DNA from 4 places in the Mesorhizobium sp. WSM4845 genome. Region 2 is predicted to be linked to each of the others. Evidence: riboswitches for the same ligand, from Rfam matches in the RefSeq annotation. Region 2 holds a riboswitch; each other region holds the start of a gene.
What was found. Region 2 has a riboswitch for cobalamin ahead of AC0L2C_RS29130 (CbtB domain-containing protein). Riboswitches for the same ligand answer to the same signal wherever they lie in the genome.
Positions count from the first base shown of each region.

Region 1: it holds a riboswitch for cobalamin, as region 2 does, so the genes downstream of both, AC0L2C_RS07530 (aromatic ring-hydroxylating oxygenase subunit alpha) here and AC0L2C_RS29130 (CbtB domain-containing protein) in region 2, are expected to answer to the same signal.
Region 3: it holds a riboswitch for cobalamin, as region 2 does, so the genes downstream of both, metE (5-methyltetrahydropteroyltriglutamate--homocysteine S-methyltransferase) here and AC0L2C_RS29130 (CbtB domain-containing protein) in region 2, are expected to answer to the same signal.
Region 4: it holds a riboswitch for cobalamin, as region 2 does, so the genes downstream of both, AC0L2C_RS20045 (ABC transporter ATP-binding protein) here and AC0L2C_RS29130 (CbtB domain-containing protein) in region 2, are expected to answer to the same signal.

Region 1 is NZ_JBVVQA010000004.1:317,656-324,861, reverse strand. It holds gene AC0L2C_RS07550 (ABC transporter ATP-binding protein) at 1-164, shown strand, start outside; gene AC0L2C_RS07545 (DUF680 domain-containing protein) at 354-590, opposite strand; gene AC0L2C_RS07540 (DUF680 domain-containing protein) at 665-889, opposite strand; gene AC0L2C_RS07535 (DUF680 domain-containing protein) at 957-1,163, opposite strand; cobalamin riboswitch at 1,671-1,873, shown strand; gene AC0L2C_RS07530 (aromatic ring-hydroxylating oxygenase subunit alpha) at 1,987-3,234, shown strand; gene AC0L2C_RS07525 (FAD-binding oxidoreductase) at 3,258-4,388, shown strand; gene AC0L2C_RS07520 (FAD-binding oxidoreductase) at 4,398-5,144, opposite strand; gene AC0L2C_RS07515 (molybdopterin-dependent oxidoreductase) at 5,141-5,752, opposite strand; gene AC0L2C_RS07510 (MBL fold metallo-hydrolase) at 5,837-6,556, opposite strand; gene AC0L2C_RS07505 (diphosphate--fructose-6-phosphate 1-phosphotransferase) at 6,570-7,206, opposite strand, start outside.
Region 2 is NZ_JBVVQA010000036.1:22,317-29,522, reverse strand. It holds gene AC0L2C_RS29135 (heparan-alpha-glucosaminide N-acetyltransferase) at 1-903, opposite strand, end outside; cobalamin riboswitch at 1,290-1,499, shown strand; gene AC0L2C_RS29130 (CbtB domain-containing protein) at 1,537-1,716, shown strand; gene AC0L2C_RS29125 (CbtA family protein) at 1,732-2,496, shown strand; gene cobU (bifunctional adenosylcobinamide kinase/adenosylcobinamide-phosphate guanylyltransferase) at 2,519-3,016, shown strand; gene cobO (cob(I)yrinic acid a,c-diamide adenosyltransferase) at 3,018-3,632, shown strand; gene cbiB (adenosylcobinamide-phosphate synthase CbiB) at 3,943-4,911, opposite strand; gene cobD (threonine-phosphate decarboxylase CobD) at 4,910-5,950, shown strand; gene AC0L2C_RS29100 (tyrosine phosphatase family protein) at 6,066-6,575, shown strand; gene AC0L2C_RS29095 (creatininase family protein) at 6,859-7,206, opposite strand, start outside.
Region 3 is NZ_JBVVQA010000013.1:125,030-132,235, reverse strand. It holds partial or broken gene metE (5-methyltetrahydropteroyltriglutamate--homocysteine S-methyltransferase) at 70-2,439, opposite strand; cobalamin riboswitch at 2,531-2,730, opposite strand; gene AC0L2C_RS16895 (adenosine kinase) at 3,118-4,110, opposite strand; gene metK (methionine adenosyltransferase) at 4,220-5,395, opposite strand; gene AC0L2C_RS16885 (serine hydroxymethyltransferase) at 5,450-6,787, opposite strand; gene AC0L2C_RS16880 (ArsR/SmtB family transcription factor) at 6,919-7,164, opposite strand.
Region 4 is NZ_JBVVQA010000017.1:96,334-103,539, reverse strand. It holds gene AC0L2C_RS20055 (FecCD family ABC transporter permease) at 180-1,196, opposite strand; gene AC0L2C_RS20050 (ABC transporter substrate-binding protein) at 1,226-2,173, opposite strand; gene AC0L2C_RS20045 (ABC transporter ATP-binding protein) at 2,170-2,982, opposite strand; cobalamin riboswitch at 3,070-3,273, opposite strand; gene AC0L2C_RS20040 (AraC family transcriptional regulator) at 3,539-4,372, shown strand; gene AC0L2C_RS20035 (bifunctional helix-turn-helix transcriptional regulator/GNAT family N-acetyltransferase) at 4,472-5,407, opposite strand; gene groES (co-chaperone GroES) at 5,658-5,954, shown strand; gene groL (chaperonin GroEL) at 6,016-7,206, shown strand, end outside.

The DNA of each region.
Region 1 (7,206 bases), on a different contig from region 2:
ACATCGGCCGCGCCGACCTGCCGCTGGTCACCAAGCTGCCAGGCAATGTCGGGGTCAAGCGCGGCGCTGCGCTGCGCTTGAATGCCGATGCCGGCGACCTGCATATTTTCGATGCCGACGGACATTCATTCACGCTCCACAAAGCGGAAGCAAAGGCAGCCTGAGAGCAGCAGCCGAACTGATGGATGTTTGGTGACCCAAAAACGAGAGCGGCGGGCAAGCCGCCACTCTTGTGCGTTCCGGTCGCTGTTAGTGCGACGTGCGTCCAAGTGGACGCACAAAGGTACGCTCCAACACTTTAAACCTGCGCATCGTGCTTTCCGAGAATCGGAACCGATTTTCGGGCCGATGCGCTAGCGGCCGAACAGGTTCCGGTCGCTGCCCTGCGGGGCGGACTTCTGTACGTCGCCCGACGAGTTGAGCAGCTTGTAGACCGGCGAGCCGGTATTGCGTACCGAAGAAGTCTGCGTGTTGTCGACGTTGATGGTCGCCTGCTTGTTGATGTCGGTTCTGCCAAAGTTGTCGCTACCGGCAAAAGCGCCGCCCGCAGCAATCAAAAGCGCGGCGGCGGTAAGAACGATCTTCTTCATTTTCAAAACTCCTGGATTTTCTTGGTTCCGCCAGCCCGGCGGGCAAATGCCGCCGCCGCTGTTGGAACGAACTGTTAGTTGTTGCCGAACAGGTTACGGTCGCTGCCGTTGACGGGTTTCTCGTCAGCCAGAACCGGATTCTGCACCGAAGCCGAACTCCGAATCGAAGCCGTGTACGAGTTGCTGTCGACCGCAGCGGCCGGCTGGTTGGCGCCGTTCGATCCAAAGTTGTCGCTGCCGGCAAAAGCGCTGCCGGAGATGGCCACAATGGCGGCGGTGGCAAGAATGAGCTTCTTCATTTCAAATACTCCTGAGTTCCTCAGATCCCGAGCGGCGGACCGCCACTTTGCTGTTTGGGACCAGCTGTTAATTGTTGCCGAAAAGGTTGCGGTCGGCGCCCTGGCCAACGGGCTGCTTTTCAGCGTGAGCCGGCGTCTGGACAGAGGCCGTATACGAGCTGTCGACCGAAGCAGTCGGCTGGTTGGCGGCGTTGGACCCATAATGGTCGCTGCCGGCAAAGGCGCTGCCGGTGATGGCCAGAGCGGCGACGGCAGCAAGAGCGATCTTTTTCATTTTAGTACTCCAGTATCTTAGTCTTCAGTCCGTCTAGCGGCGTGTCTTGGGAGGATGCGCGCGTCGTTCGGACAGCCCCGATGTGGGAAGGCCATTCGGCGGATTCCAATCACGAAGTTGTTCCGTGTGGACCAAGAATCTACACCTTGAAATTGTACCAGAGGCATCTACTACCATAGTTTTATGGTTCGTTTTCAATATCTTATTCAAAATTAGCCATTCATGATTTGACGGATTGGCGGATCTGCGTTCACAGCATGCTGTACGCATTGTCAACAGAAACGAACCGTTCGGTTCGATTTTAGAAGCGGCTAATAGTCACTTTTGTAAACTGTTAACCTTCCTGGTCTCCGCCGCGGGTCGGATTCGATGTCACGGCAGCCGACAATGGCCGCCGACAAAGTGGGGTTTCAGCCCTGCAGATATAAACCTGCAGGTTTCGCCGGCGGTGTCGCGCCGCATGGATACGATGTCGCTTTCATGCCGGCAGTCAGCCGGCCGGCATGATTAGATCACGCCATCTCAGGTGCCGCTTGGTGACGACGAAGCGGAGAATTGGGAAGCCGGTCAGAACCCGGCGCTGCCCCCGCAACGGTGGTGGAGTTCAAGTCGCAACGGGAGACCACTGGGCCACAAGCCTGGGAAGGTGTCGCGACGAGTCCGCAAGGACACTCCAGAGCCCGGAAACCAGCCCGAGATTTTCAGACTCGACTGATCGCGGTGGGCGGTCAAGAGGTGGATGATGCACGTCCGGCCCTGTCGCCGGCGTGCAAACGGTCCTCCCTCCATCACCACCAGTTCAGTCCTTACACGAGGACAGGACATGGACGCGCGCAACGACATGCTGAGGCTCTTGCACGGCCGCAGGCAAGGCTATTCGCTCGAGCAGCCCTTCTACACCGATCCAGATTTCTTCAAGCTCGACATGGAGCTGATCTGGTATCGCGACTGGCTGTTCATCGGCCACGATTGCGAGTTGCCGAAAGCTGGCAGCTATATCACCGCCCAGATCGGCGACTATCCGGTCGTGCTGGTCCGCGACCAGCAAGGCAAGATCAATGCCTTCCACAATTCCTGCCGGCATCGCGGCAGCCGTGTCTGCAATGCCGACAAGGGCACTGCGGCGAAGCTGGTCTGCCCCTATCACCAGTGGACCTACGAGCTGGACGGCCGGCTGTTGTTTGCTCGCCAGATGGCAGACGGCTTCGACAAGAGCCAGTTCAGCCTGAAGCCGGTGGCTTGCGAAAGCGTTGCCGGCTACATCTTTATCTGCCTGGCCAACGAGCCGGCCGACTTCGCGCCGATGCGCGCCATGATCGAGCCTTACCTGCTGCCGCACCGGCTGCGCGAGGCAAAAATCGCATTCGAATCGACCATCGTCGAGAATGGCAACTGGAAGCTCGTCTGGGAGAACAACCGCGAGTGCTACCATTGCGCCGGCAACCATCCGGAACTCTGCAAGACATTCCCGGAAGCGCCGACCGTGACCGGCGTGCAGGGCGCCGACAGCGATCCAGAGATGCTCGCGCACTGGGCGAAATGCGAGGCGGCGGGCTTGCCGAGCAAGTTCCGCATCGATCCGGCCGGGCAGTATCGCGCCACCCGCGCGCCGCTGCTGCGCGACGCCGTCAGCTATACGATGACGGGAAGACGCGCGGTGAAGAAGAACCTTTCCGACAGCGTTTCGACCGACCGTATCGGCTCGCTGCTGCTCTATCACTATCCGACGAGTTGGAACCATATCCTCGGTGATCATGCCGTCACCTTCCGCGTGCTGCCGATCAGTGCCACGGAAACGGCCGTCACCACCAAATGGCTTGTCCACAAGGACGCGGTCGAAGGCGTCGATTACGACCTCGTCGAACTCACCCATGTCTGGACCGAGACCAACGACCAGGACCGTCGCATTGTCGAGGAAAACGCCTTCGGCATCCTGTCGCCGGCCTATGAGCCCGGCCCCTATTCGGAACTGCATGAGGGCGGCGTCATCCAGTTCGTCGAATGGTACGCCTCCTTCATCGGGCCGCGCCTTGCCGAGGCCGGGCGGCCGGCGCTGCGCAGCGTCGCCTGAACGAGGTCAAGGGGATGAATGCGATGACGGACCTTGGCCTCTACCGCCATCTCGACGAGATGGCGCCCTGGAACGACAGGCTCCAGGTGCTGGAAGTCATCGGCGTCAGCGACGAGGCGCCTGACGTGAAGACCTTCACCTTCCGCTCTGACAACCAGACCTGGTTCCGCTACAGACCGGGGCAGTTCGTGACGCTGGAACTGCCGACCACCGAGGGCCCGATGATGCGGACCTATACGCTGTCGTCCTCGCCGTCGAGGCCGTTCTCGATTGCGGTGACGGTGAAAGCGCAGGCCGGCAGCCTCGGCACCCGCTGGATGTTCGACAATCTGAAGCCCGGCGTTCACGTGAAGGCCTATGGGCCGGCGGGCGACTTTTCGCTGCACAGTCATCCAGCGGCCAAGTATCTGTTCATTTCGGCCGGCTCAGGCGTGACGCCGATGATGTCGATGCTGCGCTGGCTGAACGACTGCGCGCCATGGACAGATGTCGGCTTCGTCAACTGCGCGCGAAAGCCCGAGGAGATCATCTTCCGCAAGGAACTCGAGCTGCTCGGCAGCCGCATGCCGGGCCTGACGCTCGGCTTCATGATCGAGGAGCGGTCCAGCCGTGAGGGCTGGTTCGGCCATATGGGCCGGATCGACGCGATACGGCTGCCGCTGCTGGCGCCCGATTTTCGCGAGCGCGAAATTTTCTGCTGCGGCCCCGACCCCTTCATGCGCGCCGTGCGGCAGATGCTGGAGGCGGCCGGCTTCGACATGGCCAACTACCATCAGGAGAGCTTTGCGGCCCCGGCGGTGGAGGAAATTCCGGCCCCGTTCGGTTCGCCGGCAGAGGGTGGGCCGGCAAAAGGTGGGCCAGCAGAGGGCGGCATCGAGGTACCTGCCGAGGCCGCAACGCCGATCCGCTTTTCGCTTTCGGATATTGATGCCGAATGCGTTGCCGGCCAGACCGTGCTGCAGACGGCGCGCGCTTCGGGCGTACGCATCCCCGCAGCCTGCGAGTTCGGCCTGTGCGGAACCTGCAAGGTGAAAAAGGTCTCGGGCACGGTCGAGATGAGCCACAATGGCGGCATCCTCGATCACGAGATCGACGACGGCTTCATCCTTGCCTGCTGTTCGAAGCCGCTGACGGCGCTCGAGATCGACGCCTGACCGGGGAGCTTAAACCCCGTAGCGCTCGGTGCGGATGAGGCTTGCCGGAACGCCGGCATCGATCAGCGCCTGGGCGGCGGCCGACACGAAGGCATTCGAGCCGCAGACAAAGGCGAACCTTGGCGGCGCGGGCAGCCGCAGCATCGATTGCTCCATCATCGCGGCATCGACCCGCCGCGAATAGTCTGACGGGCGCCGGGCGGCCTCGCGGGTCAGCGCCAACACCAGATCGAAGCCGTCCCGACGATCGTGGAAGTCGATCAGCTCCTCGCGAAAGATCACCTCGTCCCAGACCCGTGCGGAAAATACCAATGCCACGGGCACCGCCGATCTGCGCGCGGCGCGATGGCGGATCATCGCCATCAGCGGTACCACGCCGGACCCGCCGCCGACCAGCAGAAGCGGGCCGCCGTCGCTGTCGGACCAGACGAAGTGGCCACCGAGCGGTCCGCGCAACTCGACCTCGTCGCCAACCGCCGCGATATCGTGGAAGAAGGGCGAGATCTCGCCATCATCGAGCCTTTCGATCGCCAGCTCGATCGTCTCGCCGGCTTCCGGCGCCGAGGCGATTGAGTAGGAGCGGCGCGCCTGATAGCCGTCCGGCGCCGTCAGCCTGACATCGACATGCTGCCCGGCACGATAGGCGAAGGGCCGCGACGGCTGGAGGAAAAAGCTGGTGACGCGCGGCGTGCGCTTTTCGATGCGGGCGATGGTCACCGTCTGCCAGGGCGACTGCGCCGCCGGCACGTCGCTCATGGATCGCCCGTATAGCGCTGCTCGCGCCACGGGTCGCCATAGATGTGATAGCCGCGCAGCTCCCAGAAGCCGGGCTCGTCGCGCTCGGTGAACTGCAGGCCGTTCAGCCATTTGGCCGACTTCCAGAAATAGAGATGCGGAACCAGCAGCCGCGCCGGGCCGCCATGGTCCGGCGTGATCGGCTTGCCTTCGTAAAGCAGCGCCACCATCGCCTTGCCGGCAGTGAGATCCTGCGTCGGCACATTGGTTGTATAGCCGTCGAAGGACAGCGCCAGCGTGAAGGCCGTCGGTGGCTCGATACCGGCATCCGCCAGAATATCGTCGACCAGCACGCCTTGCCACGCCGTGTCGAACTTGGTCCACGCGGTGACGCAGTGGATGTCGCGGGTCATCTTGGTCAAAGGCAGCGCGTTGAACTCTGTCCAGTTCCACGTCTTGATCGGCCGCGGTCCGTGCTTGAGCGTGAACGACCAGTCCTCGGTGCGCACAGGCGGCGTCGGCCCGGCCGACAGCACCGGAAACCCTTGCTCGAGATATTGCCCCGGCGGGATACGCGCATCCGCATCCGTCGGGGGCTTTCGTCCTGAAGAGAAGCCGCGGGTGACCATCGAGACAATCCGTTTGCATCAGGCCGCCTGTCGGCCTTCACCAATGTTGTCAAAGATACTCTGGCGGGCAACCAGATTCTTGGCTTATGCGCCGTCTGTTCGCCTGAGATAACCGGTGGCGATCTCGCGCATCCGTTTGGCGTCGAAGCTTGGTCCATGGCCGCCATGGCCGATGCTGACAGGCAGATCGAGCAGCCGCTGCATGGTTCGGCGATAGGCTGATCGGTCGGAATCCGGCAGGTCGTCGATCAGCAAGGCGTCGTAGATGGCGTCGCCGGCGAAGAACAGGCCGTCGGCCTCATCGAACAGCGCGATCGAATCCGGCGAATGGCCGGGCAGATGCAGCACCCGGAATTGCCGGTCGCCAAGGTCGACCAGATCGCCCTCGTCAAGCGTCCGCGTCAGCGGCGCCGGCTGGATTCTGTATTCGGCCGCTCTCCAGGCCGGTGCCGGCAGCTTCGAGACGGCGCCGTCGAGATCATGAAACATGTGGGCGTAGGTGACGGCGTCATCCATGCTGTCGAATTGCGCAGCACTCATCCTCGGCCCGGCTCGCAGCGGGAATTCGTGCAGCGAGCCGACATGGTCGAGGTGGATATGGGTGGCGACGACGAGCAGCGGCTTTCCATCAGGCGTGTCGATCTCCGGCGCCAGCGGGCAAATCCCCATGCCGGTGTCGACAAGCAGGTCGACGTCGCGGCCGCGCAGATGCCAGATGTTGGCGCGCACGAAATCATGCACGAACGGCTCGGTCAGCATGGTTGTAACGGCGTCGACCTTCGTCTTGCTGAACCAATCATCCATCAGAGGGCCGGCATCAGACGAACGGTTTTCCAACCTTGTATTTTTCGGGAACCAGTCGCTTCAGATAGGCCATTCCTGCATCGGAGAGCTGATTGACCTCAGGCAGCATGAAATCGTCGGGCATGTGACGGGTCTTGCCGGCGACGTTTTTCAGCGGCACCTTGTTCAGCACGGTTTTCTTGCCGTCATATTGCAGCGCCACCGAGCCGCCGCCCTGCTCGGCGACGGCGACCGCAAAGACGCCGGCATCAAAGGCTTCCTGCGCATCGACGGCGTTGATGGCGCCGACATAGCCGCGCGGCATGTAGCCGAGCGCATCGACGCGTGCCCGCTTGCCCGGCAATCCTTCGGCCAGCGCGCGCTCGAGGGCGGCCGGCAGGTCGCTGCCCGACAGCTTGACGTTGCCATGCGCATCGCGCTCCAGTTTGTCCGGCGGGACAAGACTTTCGACCAGCGCCTTGCCGTCGGCTGTGCTGACGCCTTCGGAGACTGCGACGATGCAGCGCTTGTGGCGATCGAGCGTGGCGCGCACGTCGTCGATAAAGGCTGAAGCCGAGAACGGACGCTCCGGCACATAAACGAGGTGCGGGCCGCTGTCGGGATCAAGCTGCCATGCGGCGGCGGCGGCGGTGAGGAAACCGGCGTGCCGC
Region 2 (7,206 bases):
CTGGTCGTTGCGGTAGAGCCGATCAAGCGTGGCCTCGCCCTCGAGCGTATCGAGCATGCAGACACAATAGCTGCTGCAGAACTCCGTGTCGCGCGATTGCTCGCACGATGCCTGGCATTTTTTCAGGAAGGTGACCTGCCTGGTTTCGACGGCTGCCGGCATGACTTGCGAAATCAGCCAGACCGAGCCGATCAGCACCGGCTGGTGGATCAGATAGAAGGCGAGGCTGTGCCGGCCGATAAAGACCAGCGGATTAGTCCAGCGGCCGGGCGTTAGGCCCGCCAGCCGCGTCAGCATGCCGGAGGCGAAGGCAAGCTTTGCCGCTGCGATGCCGGCAAGCACAGCGCCGAACCATGGAAACAGCGGGACATAATCGTTGGAGCGCGGGTTGGTTGCCGACAGGCCGACCCACCACAGGGCCGGATGATCGAAGATCTCGGACCTGAGGTAGAGCGGCGCGGTGATGACGAAAGCTGCGACAACCAGCGTCAGCAGCGCCGGCAGCCGCAGAAACGCCAGGCCGAGCAGGCTGGCGAGCGCGATCTCGTGCAGGATGCCGAAGAAGATGAAACTGTCGGGTGTGGCAAGCCTGGTGGCGGCCGATATGGCGAGCGCCGCCCCGCCGACCATGGCGAAGCGTTTCCAGAAGCCGTTCCAGCGGATTTGCTTGCCATGGGCGAGGAACAGGCTGACGCCGACCAGGAACAGGAAGGTCGAAGCGATGCAGCGCGCGTAGAATTTCCACCAGCCAAAGGCGGTCAGGCCGGGATCGGTGTAGCCGAAGAATTCGAGATCCCAGGTGAAATGGTAGCTCGCCATGGCAAGCAAAGCGATGCCGCGGGCGACGTCGATGGCGATGATGCGCCTGGATCGGTCCTGAACGGCCGGCGTAGGAATGGTCATGGTCTCGCAATTCTGATTCAGTGCTGCAAGACGACTATCATGGTTGCCCCGGACAAAAGAAGACAGGGCCCATTGATGCCCAGGGCTTAGGCTAAAGCGCCGTATGCCGCTCGCAGCCAGTGGTCGAGGCCGGCGCCGCCCCTCATTGCCCTGCCGGGCATTTCTCCCCGTAAACGGGGCGAAAGAAGCTGGCCGCAATGCCGGCGCCCTTCTTGCAACGCTGGTGATTGGCGAAACCATCGATGACAGCGCCCCGGGGCAGCGCGGACGATCGGCTTTCAACCTGTCAAGATCGCGGCGTCGAGGAACCAAGCTGGTCTGCCGGCACGGCGCATTCGCGCTGCTAGCTGGCGGAATTTGGTTTGCCGGGCGCGGCGATTCTGCCTATAGTCGCAGCCGTCGTCGGTTCCGTTTTGGAACCAAGAGGGAATGCGGTAGGGGCAAAATTCGCCCGATGCCGTGGCTGCCCCCGCAACTGTGTGCGGTAGTCCTCTCCATATGCCACTGAAGATTTTCTTCGGGAAGAGCTTCTTCGGGAAGGTGGGGAAGGGCGCTGATCCGCGAGCCAGGAGACCTGCCGGCGACAGGAGAACTGACTTCTATGCCCTCGGGTGGAGGGCGAAAGGACAAGACATGAATACCGCTTCCGTCTCGCTCGGCGCTTCCGTTTCCTCGCAGTCGCGCTTTGTGCAGTTGGCGCTTGCTGCATTTCTCGGCGTTTTCGTCATGGGCTTTGTCGGCTTCTCGCATATCGATGCGGTCCACAATGCCGCTCACGACTATCGCCATTCGATGGGCTTTCCCTGCCACTGACGAGGGGCTGACACCATGACACTGTTTCGCAACGTCGTGTTCATCGCGGCGATCGCAGGGCTAGTGGCCGGCGTCGTTCTCGCCTGCATGCAGGCCTACGCCACCGTGCCACTGATCCTCAAGGCGGAAGTCTACGAACAGGCCGGCGGTGGTCACACGCATGACCATGGTTTGTCGCCGGCCGCAGCAGGCAGCAATGCCATGAGCAGCGCCGTGCCGGCTGAAGCAGCCACCGCGGAAGAGGAAGGCTGGGCGCCGGCCGATGGCTTCGAGCGCTTCGCTTTCAACGTCGTTGCCAACGTCGTCACCGGCATCGGCTTTGCGCTGATCCTGGTCGCCGCTTCGGAATTCGCCGGCGGCATCGGCAATTGGCGACAGGGCCTGTTCTGGGGCCTTGCCGGCTTCGCCGTGTTCACGCTGGCCCCGAACCTCGGCCTGCCGCCCGAACTGCCGGCGATGCCGGCGGCCGATCTCGCCCAGCGCCAGATCTGGTGGACGGCGACCGTGGTGGCGACGGCTGCCGGTCTCGGGCTGCTCGCCTTTCGCAAATCGCTGCCGCTGGCCCTCCTTGCCGTAGCGTTGATCGTCGCGCCGCATATTGTCGGCGCGCCGCAGCCCGAAAGTTTCGAATCGCCGATCCCGGAAGGCCTGCACCACCAGTTCGTGGTGGCGGTGACGCTGACCAATCTGGTGTTCTGGCTGGTGCTCGGCGCTGTCGTCGGCGTGGTGCGCGGCCGCTTGACCGGCGCCGCAACCGGCCTGCGCGACAGCCTTGCCTGATCGCGCTGCTCCAGGCAGCAAGCTGACCCTGGTCGTCGGCGGTGCACGCTCGGGCAAGAGCGCGCATGCCGAAAGCCTGGTGAAGGCCTGTCCGGCGCCGTGGACCTACATCGCCACGGCGCAAGCCTATGATGACGAGATGCGCGAACGCATCGCGCTGCACCGGGCGCGGCGCGGCGACGGCTGGACGACGATCGATGCGCCGCTCGATCTCGTCGGCGCGATCGGGGCGCTGCGTGACGGCCGGCCCGTCCTGATCGACTGCCTGACGCTGTGGCTGTCCAACCATATGCTGGCCGAACGCGACATTGAGGCCGAATGCCGAGGGCTGGCGGATGTGTTGTCGCGGCCGCGCGGGCCGTGGTTCGTGGTTTCCAACGAGGTCGGGCAAGGCATCGTGCCCGACAATGCGCTTGCCCGCCGGTTTCGCGATGCCGCCGGCCGGCTCAACCAGCAGGTCGCCGCCGTCGCCGGCACGGTGCTGCTGATGGTGGCGGGACTGCCGCTCAAGGTGAAGTGATATGACCGATATCGACGACAGGGACGAGCAACGCCACCGCGCAAAGATGGCCAAGCGCAAGGCGGTGCAGGACGCCGAGGTCGCGGCCAAGACGGTCAAGAAGGGACTGCTGATCGTCAACACCGGGCCCGGCAAGGGCAAAACCACTGCCGCCTTCGGGCTGGCGCTGAGGATGCTCGGCTACGGCAGGCGCGTCGGCGTCGTCCAGTTCATCAAGGGCAAATGGCATACCGGCGAGAAGGACGCCTTTGCCGCTTTCGGCGACCGGGTCGTCTGGCACACGATGGGCGAGGGTTTTACCTGGGAAACGCAGGATCTGAAGCGCGACATCGCCGCCGCCGAGGCTGCCTGGGCCAAGGTGCTCGAGCTGATGGCCGATCCATCGATCAGCCTGCTGGTGCTCGACGAATTGAACATCGCGCTGCGCTACGACTATCTCGATCTCGACACGGTGGTGGCGGCGCTGAAGGGCCGCCGCGAAAACCTGCATATCGTCGTCACCGGCCGCAACGCCAAGCCGGCGCTGGTCGAGGCGGCCGATCTGGTCACCGAGATGGGCGTAACCAAGCATCACTTTTCCGCCGGCGTGAAAGCGCAGCAGGGCATAGAGTTCTGAGGTTTCGTTCGCGCGAGGGACAGGGCAATGCTTCGGGCAGACGATGCATCCAACTCATGTTGAAATGGCTAATCGTCGATCTCTGCGCCGCCCCTCATTGCCCTGCCGGGCATTTCTCCCCGTATAGTGACGGGGAGAAAGGACGACTTCGCAGAGGATTTCGCCAATGTCCAGCGTTGCGTAAAGGGTGCTGAGGGTCGCGGCAAGCCCCTTCTCCCCGTCACTATACGGGGAGAAGGTGCCGGCAGGCGGATGAGGGGCAGCGCCAACCTGAAGCGATTGCCCTGAAGCAGCACATATTTGTTCGACGTCACGCAACGATTACGATCACCGACAGCAAGCCGAACAGTCCCATCAGCAGAAAGTCGGCAACCTGATAGAGTCTTAGCGCTCGTCTGATGTCCACGCTCTCGACATCGCGGCGGCCGCCTTCGCCCATGAACGCGTCGTCGACCATGATGCCGTCGTAGGAGCGCGGCCCGGCCAGCGCCAGGCCGAGCGCGCCGGCCATCGCTGCTTCAGGCCAGCCGGCATTGGGCGAGCGGTGCTTTTTCGCGTCGCGCCGCACGGTGCGCCAGGCGTTGCCGGCATCGGCGTCTTTGACGAGGAAGGCGGCCAGCACGATAAGCAGTGCGGTCAGCCGCGACGCCGGCAGGTTGATCAGATCGTCGAAGCGCGCGGCCGCCCTGCCGAAGGCCTCGTGGCGCGGCGTGCGGTGGCCGATCATCGAATCGGCGGTATTGGCGGCCTTGTAGGCGACGCCGCCGGCCAGCCCGCCGACGCCGATCCAGAAGACCGGCGCGACGACGCCGTCGGAAAAATTCTCGGCCAGGCTTTCGATCGCCGCGCGGCAGACGCCGGCTCTGTCAAGCTTTTCCGGATCGCGGCCAACGATCTGTGAGACGGCAACACGACCGATGTCGAGTCCGCCATTGTCGAGCCCGTCGGCCACCGCCTCGACATGCTCGGCCAGGCTCTTCTGCGACAGCAGCGATGTCGCCAGGAGCACGGTGAGGATCAATCCGGCTGGAATGCCCGCAAGCATGGTTTCCACAGCGAAAGCGATGGTGGCCGGCACCAGCACGATGATCAGCAGCGCATGAACACCGCGCCGGCGGCGCAGGGCGTCGGAATCAGTATCGCGGTTGAGCCTGCGGTCGAGAAAGGATATCAGCCTGCCGAACCAGGTGACGGGGTGGCCGATCGCGCCGAGCAGCCAGCTGGGATAGCCGACAGCGAATTCAACAAGCAGTGACAGGAAAGCGATCAGGATCGACATGAAGTCTCTTGATAGAGCGGCGGCAGTGGTGGATCACGGCGGAAGCCTTGGCCGGGCGAGGGCGCTTTTTCCGCATGCGCCGCAGCCCTTCGTCGACCTCTCGACCGGTATCAATCCGCACTCCTATCCGTTTTTCGAGCTGCCCGCCACCGCCCTGTCGAGATTGCCGGAAGCTGCGCGGGTCCGTGATCTGGCCGATGTCGCGGCGAGCGCCTATGGCGCACCATCGGCGGCCAATGTGGTGGCAGCGCCGGGCACGCAGATCCTGTTGCCGCGCGTCGCTTCGCTGGTCAGCCCCGGCAAGGCGCTGGTGCTCGGGCCGACCTATGCCGAGCATCAGCGGGCAGCGGCCATCGCCGGCCATGCGGCGATGGAGGTCGACGATTTCGAGGCCCTGGCAGGAGCCGACCTTGCCATCGTCGTCAACCCCAACAATCCGGACGGTCGCATCGTCGAGCGCGAGAAGCTGCTTGCGCTTGCCGAACGATTGCGCGCCAGAGGCGGGCTGCTGGTCGTCGACGAGGCGTTCATGGATGTCGGCCCGCTTGGCGAGAGCCTGGCCGGCGATGTCGAGCATGGCGGCATCGTCGTGCTGCGCTCCTTCGGCAAGTTTTTTGGCCTTGCCGGCCTGCGGCTCGGCTTTGCATTGGCCGACGCACTGACGGTCGAACGGCTGGAGGCGCAGTTCGGGCCGTGGGCGGTTGCCGGTCCGGCGCTCGAATATGGCATCCGTGCGATTGCCGACAGCGGCTGGCAGGCCGAGATGCGGCACCGTCTGGCCAGGGATGCAGCGCGGCTCGATGCGCTGTTCGGCCGCTTCGGCGTTGCTGTTGCCGGCGGCACCACCCTGTTCCGCTATGTCAGGCTGGCGGACGCCGCCGGTCTGTTTTCGGCGCTTGGCGAGCGCGGCATCCTGCTTCGGCATTTTCCCGGCCGGCCGGAGGTGCTGCGCGCCGGGCTGCCGGGACCTGACGAGGAATGGCGGCGGCTCGAATCGGCTCTTGCCGACTGGTCGCAACAGCGCGACGATGGGGCCTAAAGCGCGTCAGAATTGAACGGACTCATGCGACGCGCTTTAAGTTCTTCTTTTTATGCATGTCGTTATCGCAAAACCACTGCGCACTTTTGCGCGACATGCACTGGGAGCTCAACCAATGATCCATGTCTGTTCGCTGTCGAAAATCGAGGAAACCGTCGCGAAGACCGGGGCCGAGCGGCTGCTTTCGCTGCTGGCTGCCGGCACCGAGGTGACGCGGCCGGCGTCGATCGCCCGGGAGAACCATCTGCACCTGGTCATGCACGATATCGCGGTGGCGCAGGAGGGCATGACCATGCCGGGTGAGGAGCATGTTCGCAACCTGCTCGATTTCGCGCGCCGATGGGATCGTGCAAGGCCGCTGGTCGTGCATTGCTATGCCGGTATCAGCCGGTCGACGGCCTCGGCCTACATCATCGCGGCGGCATTGGCGCCGCAGCGCTGCGAGGTCGAGTTGGCTGAGACGCTGCGTGCACTGTCGCCCACGGCGACACCCAACCCGCGGCTGATCGCGGTCGCCGACGCGCTGCTCGATCGCAACGGCCGCATGACCCGTGCGATCGAGGCGATCGGGCGCGGCGCCGAGGCCTTCGAAGGCACGCCTTTCGAGCTGAAGATCGACGGCTGATTCCTAGTCTTGAGGACAGTTGTTTGAGCCACCAAGCCACCAAGCAACCTACTCGTGCTTTGATCGCTGCAGGTATTGGCGACGTCGGCGCTGCCCCTCATCTGCCTGCCGGCATCTTCTCCCCGCATAGTGACGGGGAGAAGGGGCTGGCCGCAGCGCTGGCGCCTTTTTTGCAATGCCGGCGATTGGCGAAAACATTGATGAGGGCGCCCCCTCGCCCCGTTTACGGGGAGAGGATGCCGGCAGGCAGGTGAGGGGCGGCGCGGCGCTGGCGAAAAGCCTCCTAGGCCAGCCAATTTGCAAGCTTGGCCTTGCGCACGTCCTTCAACAGGCTGATGAAACCGTCGGCTTGATGGTTGGCGGTCAGCCGGCCCTTTTCGGCCGTTGCAATGCTGGCGTCGCCGACCACGCCGTTCGGGTTGAGATCGGTGGCGATCCAGGCGAAGGCGTGCGTTCCGGTGTGGCGCAGCAGCGAAAATTGCTTTTCGGCGCGGGCGACGTTGGACACGAAATTGTCGGCCTTTGCCATGTCGACGAGATCCGGCCGGAAATGCAGCATCAGCGAGGTCTCGACATCGCCGCCATGGATGCCGTGGCTATCCTCAAGCTCGGTGTACAAGCCGGCCGGCCG
Region 3 (7,206 bases), on a different contig from region 2:
CGCGCGGCTTTCGATGGCGTCCTTTCTGCCTTAAATATCCGCAAAGCCCGCGGGTCACATGTTTGCCCGTCACAGTGGCCCAGCGGCCTGCGCCTGCACTTTCTCCCTTAGCGCGCGTGCTGCAGCGACCATGTTGATGAGGGCAGGGCGGACCTCCTCCCATTTCCTTGTTTTGAGGCCACAGTCCGGATTCACCCACAATTGGCCGTCCGACAGTCGCTCGCGGGCAAGTTGGGCGAGATGCAATATCTCGCCGATCTCCGGGACACGTGGTGAGTGAATGTCGTAGACGCCAGGACCGATTTCGTTCGGATATTTGGACTTGGTGAAGGCGTCCAGCAGTTCCATTTTGGAGCGCGACGTCTCTATCGAAATGACGTCCGCGTCCAGTTCATCGATCGAGTCGATGATCTCATTGAACTCTGAATAGCACACGTGGGTGAATTTGGGTCGCGTCCTCTACGCCCGTCGAAGCGATCCGGTAGCATTCGACAGCCCAGCCGAGATAATGTTTCCAGTCGGACTTCCGCAGGGGCAAGCCTTCGCGAAACGCGGCCTCATCGATCTGGATCACCCTTGCGGCAGCTCTTTCAAGGGCAGCCACTTCATCGCGGATGGCAAGTGCGATCTGGCAGCAGGCCTTGGCGCGGGGTACGTCGTCGCGAACAAAAGACCAGTTAAGAATCGTCACTGGGCCTGTGAGCATGCCCTTCATTGGCTTTTTCGTCAGCGACTGGGCAAATTGCCACCAGAGAACCGTCATCGGATTGGGCCGCGATACGTCGCCGAAGATGATGGGAGGGCGCACGAGCCGGGAGCCGTAACTTTGCACCCAGCCATGCTGGGTGAAGGCGAGGCCGGACAGCTGCTCGCCGAAATGCTGCACCATGTCGTTGCGTTCAAACTCGCCATGTACCAGCACGTCCAAACCCGATCTCCTCCTGCCAACGGACCGCCGCCTCGGTCTCCTTCTTCAGGAAGGCCTGGTAGTCGATATAGCTCAGCCGGCCCTTCGCATGGGCGGAGCGCGCCCTGCGCACCTCGGGCGTCTGCGGGAAGGACCCGATGGTCGTCGTGGGGAACGGCGGCAGGCCGAGCGTGTCGGCCTGGATGCTCGAGCGCTTGGCAAATGCGCTCTTTCGTTGCTTCATGACGCCGTCAATGCTGCTAACGCGCCCGTGGACGAGCGGATCATGGACCTTTGCAGACATTGCGCGCGCGGCGGTCGCCTCTTCAGAAGCCTTCAGCGCGCCTGCTACGGCCTCCCTGCCTTCGGACAAGGCTTGGGCCAGCACGAGCAGCTCTTCAGTCTTCTGGGCGGCGAATGCCAGCCACGAACGGAGGTCTACATCGAGCGCGGTCTCCATCCGCAGGTCCATCGGCACATGAAGCATCGAGCAGGAAGGCGCAATCTCGACGCGATCCAGCGGCCACCCGGCAACGACCGGCTTGATGCGGTCGAGAATGGCAGCCAAGGTTCGCGCGCCAGACGTTGCGGCCGTCGATCAGGCCAAGTGAGAGCACCAGATCCTTCGGTGCGAGCCGACCAACCGTCTCCAACTGCTCGGGAGCGCGCACGAGGTCGAGATGCAGGCCCGCCAGGCGCAGCGAAAGCGCGGTCTCGAGATTGTTTCCCAGCGGCCCGAAATAGGTAGCCAGCATAATTTTCAACTTGGGCGCGGCTTTCGACAGCTGCCCATAGGTGAATTCGAAGGCAGCTCGTTCGTTCGGGTTAAGATCGAGCACAAGGGCCGGCTCATCAATCTGCACCCAGTCGGCCCCCGAGAGCTCCAGCCTCTGCAGGAGTTGCTCGTAGACGGGCAGCAGGCGCGGTAGGAGCGCTATGGGATTGAAGCCCTGGTCGGGAGACTTCGCCAGCTTGAGGAAGGTCACCGGTCCAAGGATGACCGGGCGTGTATGGATGCCGAGCTCTTTTGCCTCCAGAAAGTGATCGACTGGTTTCGCCGGCGAGAGGGCGAATGTCTGATCGTCGCCCAGCTCCGGCACGATGTAGTGGTAGTTAGTGTCGAACCATTTGGTCATTTCCATCGCGGTTACGCGCTGCCCCTGAACTGCATGCCCGTGACTGGCGTGTCCACAACCCGCAGTATCGCCTTGCGTCCCGCGCGCCATCGCGAAGTAGATGTCAAGCGGGACCTCGCCGCCCGTCCAGCCGTAACGAGCTGGCACGGCGCCGACCATTGCTGCGGTGTCGAGCACATGGTCATACAGTGAGAAATCGTTCGACGGGATTTTCGACACGCCGCGGTCGTGCTGCTCGCTCCAGCTGGCGGCACGCAGTGCCTTGGCCGTCGACACTAGGTTGGCAGCAGACGATTTTCCGGACCAGTAGCTTTCGAGCGCGAATTTCAGTTCTCGCCGGCGACCGATACGCGGCACGCCAAGCGTTGCTATGGGAACTTGCTGGGAAACATTCATTCCATACCCCGATGGTTGGGGCGGGGACAAGGAAGGCGCTAGCAGGCCGGCATCAACGCCGAGCTGCCGCGGCCACCAGACACCCCGCCCGTGGACGTTGTTGGCCGTGGCAGGTCTCCTGACTCGCGGGTCACAGCCTCTGCCCCGTCTTCCCGGGGCAGTTCGCCCTAGTGACATTGATGGGTTTGGCTCGCCGCTTACATTTGCGGGGCAGCGCCGGCATTGCACCGGCTTCCCTCTTAGCTCCGCTACGGCAACGCCTTGCGGAGAACCACGACGCGCCGACAATCGCAGCAGCCCCCTTTGTCAATGACGTATAAAGAAATGTTTATGTGTTTATGTGAGCCGTTCACCTGCGGCGTGTTCCCAAGTCGCAGGTCGCGGGTAGAGCTGAGCCATTTGCGCCACTCTCCGGTTTGCGCAGGCTGTGCCTGGTCGCTCGGGCAATCTGTCAATTGTACGATCCCGGCTCAAAACGACCTTCGTCAAAAAGGGCGTGTTGGCCATCATGATCGGCCGGCAGTACTGGCCCGAAGTGTGACAACGTTCCTGAGCCTCAAGAAATCAGAAATTTGGAGAAAACCGCCATCCTTCACGGACGGGTACGCGACGTTTACCCGCGCTTGTCTGGACAGCCTGCAAAACGGGAAGGTGGGCAGCACTTCGCGGAAATGCCCCCTACAGCAACCCCGGCTGCTCAGCCTCTCGTCGCAGATTCTGCCGTGGCCTGGGGCCGATCTGCTGGATCACCAATCCGGCCGCCAGTGAGCCAAGGTCGCCGCAGGTCTGCAGGTCGCGGCCTTGCGTGTATCCATGCAGGAAGCCGGCGGCATAGAGATCGCCGGCACCCGTGGTGTCGACCAGTTCCTTGATGGCGGTCGCCTTGATGACCACGGTCTCGTCCCCGCGCACGATCACCGAACCTTTTTCCGAGCGGGTCACGGCGGCGATACGGCAATCCTTGCGGATCTGCGCCAGCGCCTCGTCAAACGACGATGTCTGATAGAGTGACTTGATCTCGTGGCTGTTGGCAAAGACGATATCGACCGTGCCCGAACGCATCAGTTCGAGGAACTCGTCTCGGTAGCGATCGACGCAAAACGAATCCGACAGGGTCATCGACACTTCGCGGCCTGCCGCGTGCGCCAGCATCGCCGTTTGGCGGATTGCTTCCTTGGCGCGCGGCGGATCCCACAGATAGCCTTCGAAATAGGTGACCTTGGCGCCAGAGGCCTTGTCGGCCTCGACATCCTCCGGCCCGAGCTCGACGCAGGCGCCGAGATAGGTGTTCATCGAGCGCTCGCCGTCAGGGGTGACGAAGATCATCGAGCGCGCCGTCGGCGGCTCACCCGTGAGCGGCCTGGTGTCGAAGGCAACTCCCTGGGCATGGATGTCGTGGGCGTAGATTACGCCGAGCGTGTCGTTCGAGACCTTGCCGAAGAAGGCGGCGCGGCCGCCGAAGCTGGCGACGCCCGCCGCCGTGTTGCCGGCGCTGCCGCCGGAGGCTTCGATAGCCGGGCCCATGCGGCTGTAGAGTAGCTCGGCGCGCCTCGTGTCGATCAGGTTCATCGCGCCCTTGATGATGCCGTTCGTCTCAAGGAATGCCTCGTCGCACTGGGCTATGATGTCGACAATGGCATTGCCGATGCAAAGCAGGTCATATTTCGACATCAGTGTCTCCGCCAAAAACCCGAGCCGGCTTCTCGCCACGCCGGGGCCGGCGTGTTTTTGGCGAGTGTGGAATGGGTCGCCCTACGCCGACGCATCCAATACCCGCGCATCACGCAGCTGCCGGTCCTGCCTCACGCAACAGGTCGTCAGCTCTGTCCGTCTTTTCCCAGGTGAACTCCGGCTCTTCGCGGCCGAAGTGTCCGTATGTCGCGGTCTTGCGGTAAATCGGCCGTAAGAGATCAAGCGCCTTGATGATGCCTTTCGGCCGGAGATCGAAAAGCTCAAGGACGGCGCGCTCGATCCTTTTTTCATCAATCTTTGCGGTTCCGAATGTATTGACGAGGATAGAGACCGGCGCGGCGACACCGATCGCGTAAGCAAGCTGAACCTCGCACACCTCCGCCAGTCCGCTGGCAACGACGTTTTTTGCGACGTACCGCGCCGCATAGGCGGCCGACCGATCAACCTTGGACGGGTCCTTGCCCGAAAAGGCACCGCCGCCGTGACGCCCCATACCGCCGTAGGAATCGACGATGATCTTGCGTCCGGTGAGACCGCAATCGCCGCGCGGCCCACCGACCACGAACCGGCCTGTTGGATTGACCAGGAACCTTATCCCCGTCGTATCCAAGTCGTGGGGCAAGACCGGCCTTATGATCTCCTCAATGACGCCTTCGCGGACCGTGGCTTGTGAGACCTCCTCGTCATGCTGCGTCGACAGGACTATGGTATCAAGCGCTACCGGGCGCAAACCCTCATAACGGACGGATACCTGTGATTTAACGTCCGGGCGAAGCCAGCCAAGGCGTCCGGTTTGGCGCACCTCTGCCTGTTTTTTTGTCAACTCGTGAGCAAGTTGGATTGGCAACGGCATCAATGTTTCGGTCTCGTTGCACGCGTACCCGAACATGAGGCCCTGATCCCCCGCTCCATGCTCGAGATCTTGCCCTCGTCCCTCGTCGACGCCCTGGCTGATGTCAGGCGACTGCTCGGTCAAGGCCAAGATCACGACGCAACGCCGGCCGTCAAAGCCGATCGCATCGTCGTCATATCCAATGTCCAAAATGATATCGCGGGCAACTTGGCTGTAGTCGATCTGCGCGTGGCTGGTGATCTCGCCAGCCAGAACGACCATCCCTGATTTCACCAACGCTTCACAAGCAACGCGAGCCTTGGGATCCTTGAGAAGGATCGCATCGAGCACGCCATCTGAGATATTGTCGGCCATCTTGTCGGGGTGTCCAGCGCCGACGGATTCGGAAGAGAACACGAATTTTCTGGTCATGGGATTTCCTCGCTTCAAACGTTGGAAATAGATGTGACAGTTGATCAGGCCGTCTTACCTGTCGGAGATGCCCGGCACGTCGAACGCAGCGCAGAAGTCGGCAACGTCTCTGCGCACGCGGGCATGGACGTCCGAATCATCGGGCTGGCGGCAAACCAGGTCGATGAAAGCGGCAATCTGCAGCATTTCCGCCTCGCGCATGCCCACAGACGTCACTGCTGGCGTGCCTAACCGAATGCCGCTGGTGAGCGCGGGATGGCGCCGGTCCCCCGGCACCATGTTGAAATTCGTAATGATACCTGCTTGCGACAAGCGCTCGGCATAGGCTTTCCCGGACAGCGGCCGGTCCCTAAGATCAAGGATCAGCATGTGATTGTCAGTGCCCCCCGTGACGAGTTCATAACCTCGCTCCAGAAGGGCCTGGGCCAGAGCCTTGGCGTTGTTGACGATCTGCTGACCGTACACACGGAAGGTTGCATTCCCTGCTTCGTGCAGAGCGACAGCTAGCGCGGCAATCGTATTCATATGCGGTCCGCCCTGGAGGAGAGGGAACACGGCACGGTCTATGCGTTTGGCCAGATTGTGTTTGCTTTTGGAATGGTAGAGCGCCTGATGGCGGTCTTCATTCCTTGACAAGATGAAGCCACCGCGGGGGCCGCGGATCGATTTGTGAGAGGTGCTGGTGACAACATCGCAATGGCTAACGGGATTCGGATGCACTCCTGCGACAACGAGACCGCTGATGTGGGCGATGTCGGCCACCAGATAGGAGTTCACCTCCGAAGCAATTTCGGCCATTGCCTCATAGTCAAAGATACGCGGATAAGCAGTTCCGCCGACCCAAATGAGCTTCGGTCGTTCCCGTTTGGCCGTCTCGCGCAAACGGTCATGGTCAATCTGCTGCGTCTTTTCGTGCAGCCCGTACGGAACTCGCTGATAGTCAGTGCCAGAGAAGTTGACGGCCCAACCGTGCGTCAGATGCCCGCCGCCGGGGAGGGTCAAGCCCATCATCTTGTCTCCCGGACACAACAGCGCTCGACAGACAGCCTGATTGGCCGGCGAGCCGGAATAAGGCTGCACGTTGGCGTGTTCACAGCCGAATAGCGCCTTCAATCGCTCGATGGCGAGGTTCTCAAGCTCATCGACAATCTCGTTTCCGGCGTAGTAGCGCGCGCCGGGATATCCCTCGGCATACTTGTTGGTGAAAATAGACCCGGTCGCTTCCAACACCGCCGAGGACGCGAAGTTCTCGGAGGCGATAAGTTTGAGGGTCGTCCGCTCCTGGCGCTCCTGTCTTAAAAGCAGCTCGTGAACGCGAGAATCTGCGACAGCCAGGTGAGGCCACTCGCAAGTGTCAAGCTCCGCGATGGCGCCGCCAGTCGAATTGTTCATATCAGCTTCGCGCTCCATTGGGACTAAGTTTCAGGACAAGCAGGCGGCCACCTTGGACCGCGCGCCCTGTATCGCCTCCAGGCGCTGTAGGTCTTGTCTGTGATGGCCATCGCCGTGGGGCAGGAGATCAACTAACAATGAACCAAGCCGCCGTCCGAGCCTCCTGCTTCGAGGTGGTACGAAGGCCAGGGGCGATGTTCGTTGCCGAGAAGAAAGCCGGCTCTGGCGAGCTGGCGCACGTGTGCGACCACGTGCTCGCGAGACAGACTCAGAACTTCTGCTAGCTCGCAGACGGTCAGGTCCGCATGCGCACAAAGTCCCAGGATTCGAAGTCGATCAAGATGAGCCGCGGCCTTTAGGCGCCTGACCAGTGTCATCATCGGCCGGCACTCCTTGTATTGACTTCCTCCATTTGGCGT
Region 4 (7,206 bases), on a different contig from region 2:
CCACAAGGGGGCCCACAAGGGGAGAAGGTGGAGCCAATCTCGTGCAGGCCCATCGCACATGATGGCCGATCCTGCCGGTGAAAATCTCGACGGGCGGTTCGGCGCGCTGCGCCGGTCCCAGAGGTCAGTCCAAAGACTCGGCATTGTGCCAGAAGCCGGCAAGTGTGCATGGCAGCCCATCATGAACGATTGCGAATGAGCATGGTGACCACGAAGAAAGCGCCGACCGAACTGGTGATGATGCCGATCGGCAGTTCCTGCGGCGACAGCAGCGTGCGCGCCAGAAGGTCACTTGCTAGCAGCAGCACCGCTCCGAAGAGGGCGCAGCTTGCAATCAGGCGCAGATGCAACGGGCCGGCCAGGGGCCGGGACAGATGCGGGATCATCAGCCCGACGAAACCGATGACACCTACGACCGAGACCAGGATCGCCGTCGAGAAGGCAGCGACGAGAAACGCCGTCCTGCGCATCCGCACAACCGGCACGCCGAGGCTTTCGGCAGCATTCTCGCCGGCCAGGAAGGCGTCGAGCTTGCGATGGTTCCACAGGCCATAAGCAAGAATGGTGCACGCGCCAAGAGCAGCCAGCCCGACATTGTCCCATCGCGCTAGGCCGAGCCCGCCCATGGTCCAGAACAAAACCGAGCGAGCGGCGCGCTGGTCTCCGGCGAAGACGAGATAGTTGGTCAGGGCGATGAACATGAACGAGACGGCAAGCCCGGCCAGTATCAGCCGTTCGGGGCCTTGCCCCCTCACCCGCGAAACCAGCAAAAGCACGATGCCGGCGGCCAAAATGCCGCCGGTGAAGGCGGCAACCGGCAACGTCCAGATGCCGAAACGGTCGCCAAAAATGGTGATGACGGAAACAGCGCCGGCCGCGGCACCGGAGGACAGCCCGAACAGGAATGGATCGGCGAGATCGTTTCGGGTTACCGTCTGCAGCAGCGCGCCGATGACGCCCAGCCCTGCGCCGACACAGATCGCCATGATGGTGCGCGGCAGCCTGAGATCGACGACAATCTTGGCAACCGGGATCTTGGCGACCGGGATATTGCCGACTGAGCCGGGCACGAGGTCTCCGTCCAGCCCGGCCGCATGTCCGAGCGCAGCAATCACGTCGCTCAACGCTATGACTGTCGATCCATAGGCGATCGACAGCAGAGCAAGAGCGGCGATTGCTGCCGCTCCTGCTGCCATGGCCAATTCGAACGCCCTGTGGCGCAAGCTCAGAAGGCTTCCGGGTGCATCGCGCTGGCGATCTTGCCGATCGCCTCGATGTTAGCAGGTCCGGGCGTCAGCTCGGCATAGCGCAGCGCGACGAAGCGCTCGCTCCTGACCGCATCGGTCTCCTTCATTGCCGGATGGACTTTGAGGAAGTCGAGCAGTTTCCTGTAACCGCCGCCGTCCTGGTAGTCGAGCAGGATCAGGAACTGCGGATTGCGGGAAGCGACCGTTTCCCAGTCCGTGTTGCCCCAGTTCGTCTGCATGTCGGCCATGATGTTGTCGCCGCCGGCAGCGGCGATCATGGCGCTGGGGATCGCGAACTTGCCTGATGTGAAGGGTTTGTCTTCGCCGGAGTCGTAGAGAAACACCCGCGTCCGCTCGCGGTCGCCGGCCTTTGCCGTGATATCGGCGAGTTGCGCTTTCCAGCCTGAAACGAGTTTTTCCGCCTTGGCTTGCTTGCCGAAAATCCTGCCCAGCTTTTCGATGTCGCCGTAGAGCAGGTCCATCGAGGCGGCGGGGCGGTTGTTGTCGAGATGGACGCAGCTTTCCGTCAGCACCAGCGTCTTGACGCCGTGCGGCGCCAGCGTATCTGGCGTTACCTCGCCGCCCGGCTTCATACCGTAATACCAGCCGGCGAAGAAGAAATCGGGCTCGACCGCGACCAGGTTTTCGAGCGCCGGGTATTTCGGCGCAAGTTCAGGGATCGCGCCCTGCTTGGCCTTGAATTCCGGACCGACCTTGTACCATCCGGTGATGCCGGTCAGGCCGACGATCGACGGTTGCAGCCCCAGCGCGAAGGCCATCTCGGCCATGTTCATATCCTGGATGACGGCACGCTTCGGCGCGGCGTCGAACGTCAGCGGCGTACCGCAGCTGTCGACTGTTACCGGGAAAGCGAAGGCGGTCTGGGCAAGCAGCAGAGAGGCAAAAGACAGTGCGAGGCGTTTCACGGATGTTGCTCCTTGGTTAGATCAGAAGAGGCACGGTTCGGGACTTCGAACACCGTGAGTTCGCGGTCTTCGGTCGGATGGCGCAGCCGAAGCACGTCGACGCCGAAAATCTCGCGGATCAACTGCTTGGTCAGCGCCTCGCGCGGACCGGCGAGTGCCTGCAGCCGGGCCTCGTTCATCACCGCGACCCTGGTGGCAAATGGCGTGACCAGCGACAGATCATGCAGCACCGCCACGACGGTCATGCCAAGCTGCGATACGAGTTCGAGAAGTTCGCTGCGGGCGCGCGGATCGAGATGATTGGTCGGTTCATCGAGGAACAGGATTTTCGGCTCCTGGGCGATGGCGCGCGCCAGCTGGGCGCGTTGCCGCTCACCACCCGACAGCGAGCCGATCGTGCGGCCGAGCAGCGGCAGCAGGCCGGTTCTGCGAAGCGCTTCGACGACGATGTCGCGTTGCTCGCTCCTGCGTCGCCAGCAGGCATGCGGGACCCGCCCAAGTCCGACGTAGTCGATCACGGCAAGCCGCGGATCGGGCTGATCGGTCTGGCCGACGACTGCCATGTGCAGCGCCCGCTCGGCGGCCGGAAACGTCTCCAGCCGGCGTCCGGAAAATCTCACATCTCCCGCGCTCGGACGCAGCGTGCCGCATAGCATGCGCAGCAGCGTCGTCTTGCCGGCGCCGTTGGGACCGATGATAGCGAGGCGGTCTCCCGCCGCGACCGAAAGGCTGACCGCACTGACCAGGCGCTGGCCATTCGCCGTGGCGCTCAGTTCACGCGCTTCAAGAAGAGGCTGGCAGGCGTCCAACTTACCGTCACTTTCTCAATGGCGACGGAAGGAAGCTGGACCGGCCGACAAGACCGATGTCCACGTCTCCTCCCGGCACACCCCGTCCGGTCAACTCGTGCGATGGCAGGTCTCCTGGCTCGCGGGTCCTTGCGCCATCCTGCCTTCCCAGCCTTGCCGGCCAGTGGCATTTTCGGATTTTGCTCGCCGCTTACAGTTGCGGGGGCAGCCACGGCCTCGATCCGAAGATCTCACCGTGTTCCCTTTTCACCCTCGCCTTTCGGCTTGGGGACCATCAGTCAGCCACCCTAGTTTTCCGCCAATCCCAGCGCAATAAGTTTCCGGGGTTCGGAGTGCCCCGCGAGCAATGGTCTTGTCAGAACGAGCATACCGAATCTTGTAATGTAATAACGTTACTACTTAAAAGACAACGCCTGCTCCCGTCAAGCGCTTCGCCCAACGCCTTCGACTTGCCGACCACCGTCGCATTGCGCGGTGCGCAATTTCGATCAAACTGCCTCCACCAGGAAGCGATACCATGACCTGGCCAATGCGCAGTCCCACAGCAAGGAGCCATATGAACCCGACCGAGAAAGCGCTGTGGTTCGTCGAAAGCCATCTGCCGGAAGCCATCTCGCTCGACGATGTCGCCAACAGCAGCGGCGTGTCGCGCTTTCACGTGAGGCGGGCTTTCGGTGCGGCGACAGGCCGTTCGGTGATGGGCTACCTGCGTTCTCGCCGCCTGACCGAGGCGGCGCGCAGGCTCGCCGCCGGCGCACCGGACATTCTCTCGGTCGCGCTCGACGCCGGCTATGCCTCGCATGAGGCTTTCACCCGCGCCTTCCGCGACCAGTTCGGCACCACGCCGGAACTGGTGCGCGCGCAAGGCTCACTCAAAAACCTCGATCTCGTGGAGCCGATCCTGATGGACCAGTCCTTCCTCACCAATCTCGAGCCGCCGCGTTTCGAAACCAGCCGGCCGTTCCTCATCGCCGGTCTCGGCGAGCGCTACAGCTGCGAAACCAGCGCCGGCATCCCGATGCAGTGGCAGCGGTTCGGCCCCTATATCGGCAACATTGCAGGCGAGGTCGGCGACGTCGCCTATGGCGTCTGCGTCAACGGCGACGATGCAGGCAATTTCGACTATATCGCCGGCGTCGAGGTGTCCGACTTTTCGGACCTGCCGAAGGAGTTTTCGCGCGTACGCGTGCCGGAGCAGGAATACGCCGTGTTCGCCCATCGTGACCACATCTCGACCATCCGCCGCACGGTCAACACGATCTGGAACAAATGGCTGCCGGCCTCCGGGCACAAGATTGCCGACGCGCCCGAATTCGAGCGCTACGGTCCCGAATTCGATCCGCGCAGCGGCAATGGCGGGCTGGAAATCTGGATACCGGTCAAAGGGTGAGAATGGCCCAGTTTTCAACTTGTGTTGGAGACTAGTGTCGCGGCGCTCCGCCTTATCTTGCCTTCTCCCCTTGTCCCACAAGGGGAGAGGGGAAAGACGCTACAACTCCAGGTTCCAGTTCTGGCCGACCAGATCCTTGCCGAAGGCGTGGTGGCGTTCCTGATTGGCCAGCTTGAACCCGGCCGCCTCGTAGATGCGGCGCGCTGAGGTGAGCACGTCGTTGGTCCACAGCGTCAATTTCTTGTAGCCCTTGGCACGGGCAAGGCCGGTGCATTCCTCGACCAGCCGCCTGCCGATGCCGAGACCGCGCGCCGAGGGTTCGACATAGAGCAGGCGCAGCTTCGCCACCGCGTCCGACTGGCGCACGAGAAAGACCGAGCCGACGACTTCCCCTTCCCGCTCGGCGATCCAGCTGCGTTCCCATTTCGGATCGTAGGATTTGACGAAGGCGCCGAGGATTTCGGCGACCAGCGCCTCATAAGTTTCGTCCCAGCCATATTCCTGCGCGTAGAGCAGGCCCTGGCGATGGATGATCCAGCCGATGTCGCCGACCTGCAAAGACCGCAGCATGTAAGGGACCTTGGGCTCTGCACTCTCGCCCAGCAGGCGCTGCACCGTCTGCATCGCCTTGACCAGCCGGTCCTGTTCCGGTGCGGAAAGCCGGTCGAGCAGGGCCGCGACCTGATCGTGCGAACCCTGGTTCAGCGGGGCGAACGCCGCTCTTCCCGCCGGCGTCAGCGCAATCGACGAGCGCCGAGCATCGGCTTGCGTCGCCACGCGCTCGACCAGGCCACGCTCTTCGAACTTTTTCAGCAACCGGCTGAGATAGCCGGGGTCGAGACCGAGATCGCGCGCAAGATCGGTGGCGGTCAGGCCATCGCGAAGCGCCAGTTCATAGAGCACCCGAGCCTCGGTCAGCGAGAAGGCGCTTTTCAGCAGCCCTTCGTCGAGCAGCCCGATCTGGCGGGTGTAAAAGCGGTTGAAGCCCCGCACTGCATCGATCCGCTCCCTGCCGGGTTGATGATGAATCGTCATGGCATCCTCCTGCCCGCACAAGATCAACCATTTAGTTGACTCAGTCAAGTATCAGTTCGAAGCAGGCTGCGGCTGTCGATCAGCTCACTCAGCGCCTTGACTCTCGCCAGCCACCGGCTTATCTCACCGCCACGTTAGCACTCGCCATTGGTGAGTGCTAAGCGTAGGTCCGGCGCCGCCGGGCTTATAGGTTTGTCCGGCGCCGCCGGACGGAGGAACTATTCTCACCATTCTCACCGAGGAATAAAAAATGGCAAAGTCGAAGTTCCGCCCGCTTCATGACCGCGTGGTCGTACGCCGGGTTGAATCCGAATCCAAGACTGCCGGCGGGATCATCATCCCCGACACGGCGAAGGAAAAGCCGCAGGAAGGCGAGATCATCGCCGTTGGCTCCGGCGCCCGCGACGAAGCCGGCAAGCTCGTCCCGCTGGACGTCAAGGCCGGCGATCGCATCCTGTTCGGCAAGTGGTCGGGCACCGAAGTCAAGCTCAATGGCGAAGACCTTCTGATCATGAAGGAATCCGACATCATGGGCATCATCGGCTGATTATCGGCCTCACCATCACTTAATCCTAGGGCTCAATTCAAGCCCCTGCCAGGAGCTAAAAATGGCTGCCAAAGACGTAAAATTTTCTCGCGATGCCCGTGAGCGCATGCTGCGCGGCGTCAACATCCTCGCCGACGCAGTGAAGGTCACGCTCGGCCCCAAGGGCCGCAACGTCGTCATCGACAAGTCGTTCGGCGCACCGCGCATCACCAAGGACGGCGTCACCGTCGCCAAGGAAATCGAGCTTGAAGACAAGTTCGAGAACATGGGCGCGCAGATGGTCCGCGAAGTTGCTTCGAAGACCAACGACATCGCCGGCGACGGCACCACGACCGCGACCGTTCTGGCGCAGTCGATCGTCCAGGAAGGCCACAAGGCGGTTGCCGCCGGCATGAACCCGATGGACCTGAAGCGCGGCATCGACCTCGCGGTTGGCGACGTCGTCTCGACGCTGATCAAGAACGCCAAGAAGATCAAGACCTCGGAAGAGGTTGCCCAGGTCGGCACCATCGCCGGCAATGGCGATGTTTCGGTCGGCTCGATGATCGCCGAAGCGATGCAGAAGGTCGGCAACGAGGGCGTCATCACGGTCGAGGAAGCCAAGACCGCCGAGACCGAACTCGAAGTCGTCGAAGGCATGCAGTTCGACCGCGGCTATCTCTCGCCCTACTTCGTCACCAACGCCGACAAGATGGTTGCGGATCTGGAAGATGCCTACATCCTTCTCCACGAGAAGAAGCTCTCCAACCTGCAGGCCATGCTGCCGATCCTCGAGGCTGTCGTGCAGACCTCGAAGCCGCTGGTCATCATTTCGGAAGACGTCGAAGGCGAGGCCCTGGCCACGCTGGTCGTCAACAAGCTGCGTGGCGGCCTGAAGATCGCCGCAGTCAAGGCGCCGGGCTTCGGTGATCGCCGCAAGGCCATGCTGGAAGACATCGCCATCCTCACCGGTGGCCAGGTCATTTCCGAAGACCTCGGCATCAAGCTCGAGAATGTTGGCCTCAACATGCTCGGCCGCGCCAAGAAGGTGTCTATCTCCAAGGAGAACACCACCATCGTCGATGGTGCCGGCAAGAAGGCCGAGATCCAGGGCCGCGTCGCCCAGATCAAGCAGCAGATCGAGGAGACCACCTCGGACTACGACAAGGAGAAGCTGCAGGAACGTCTCGCCAAGCTGGCGGGCGGCGTTGCCGTCATCCGCGTCGGCGGTGCGACCGAGATCGAAGTCAAGGAAAAGAAGGACCGCGTCGAT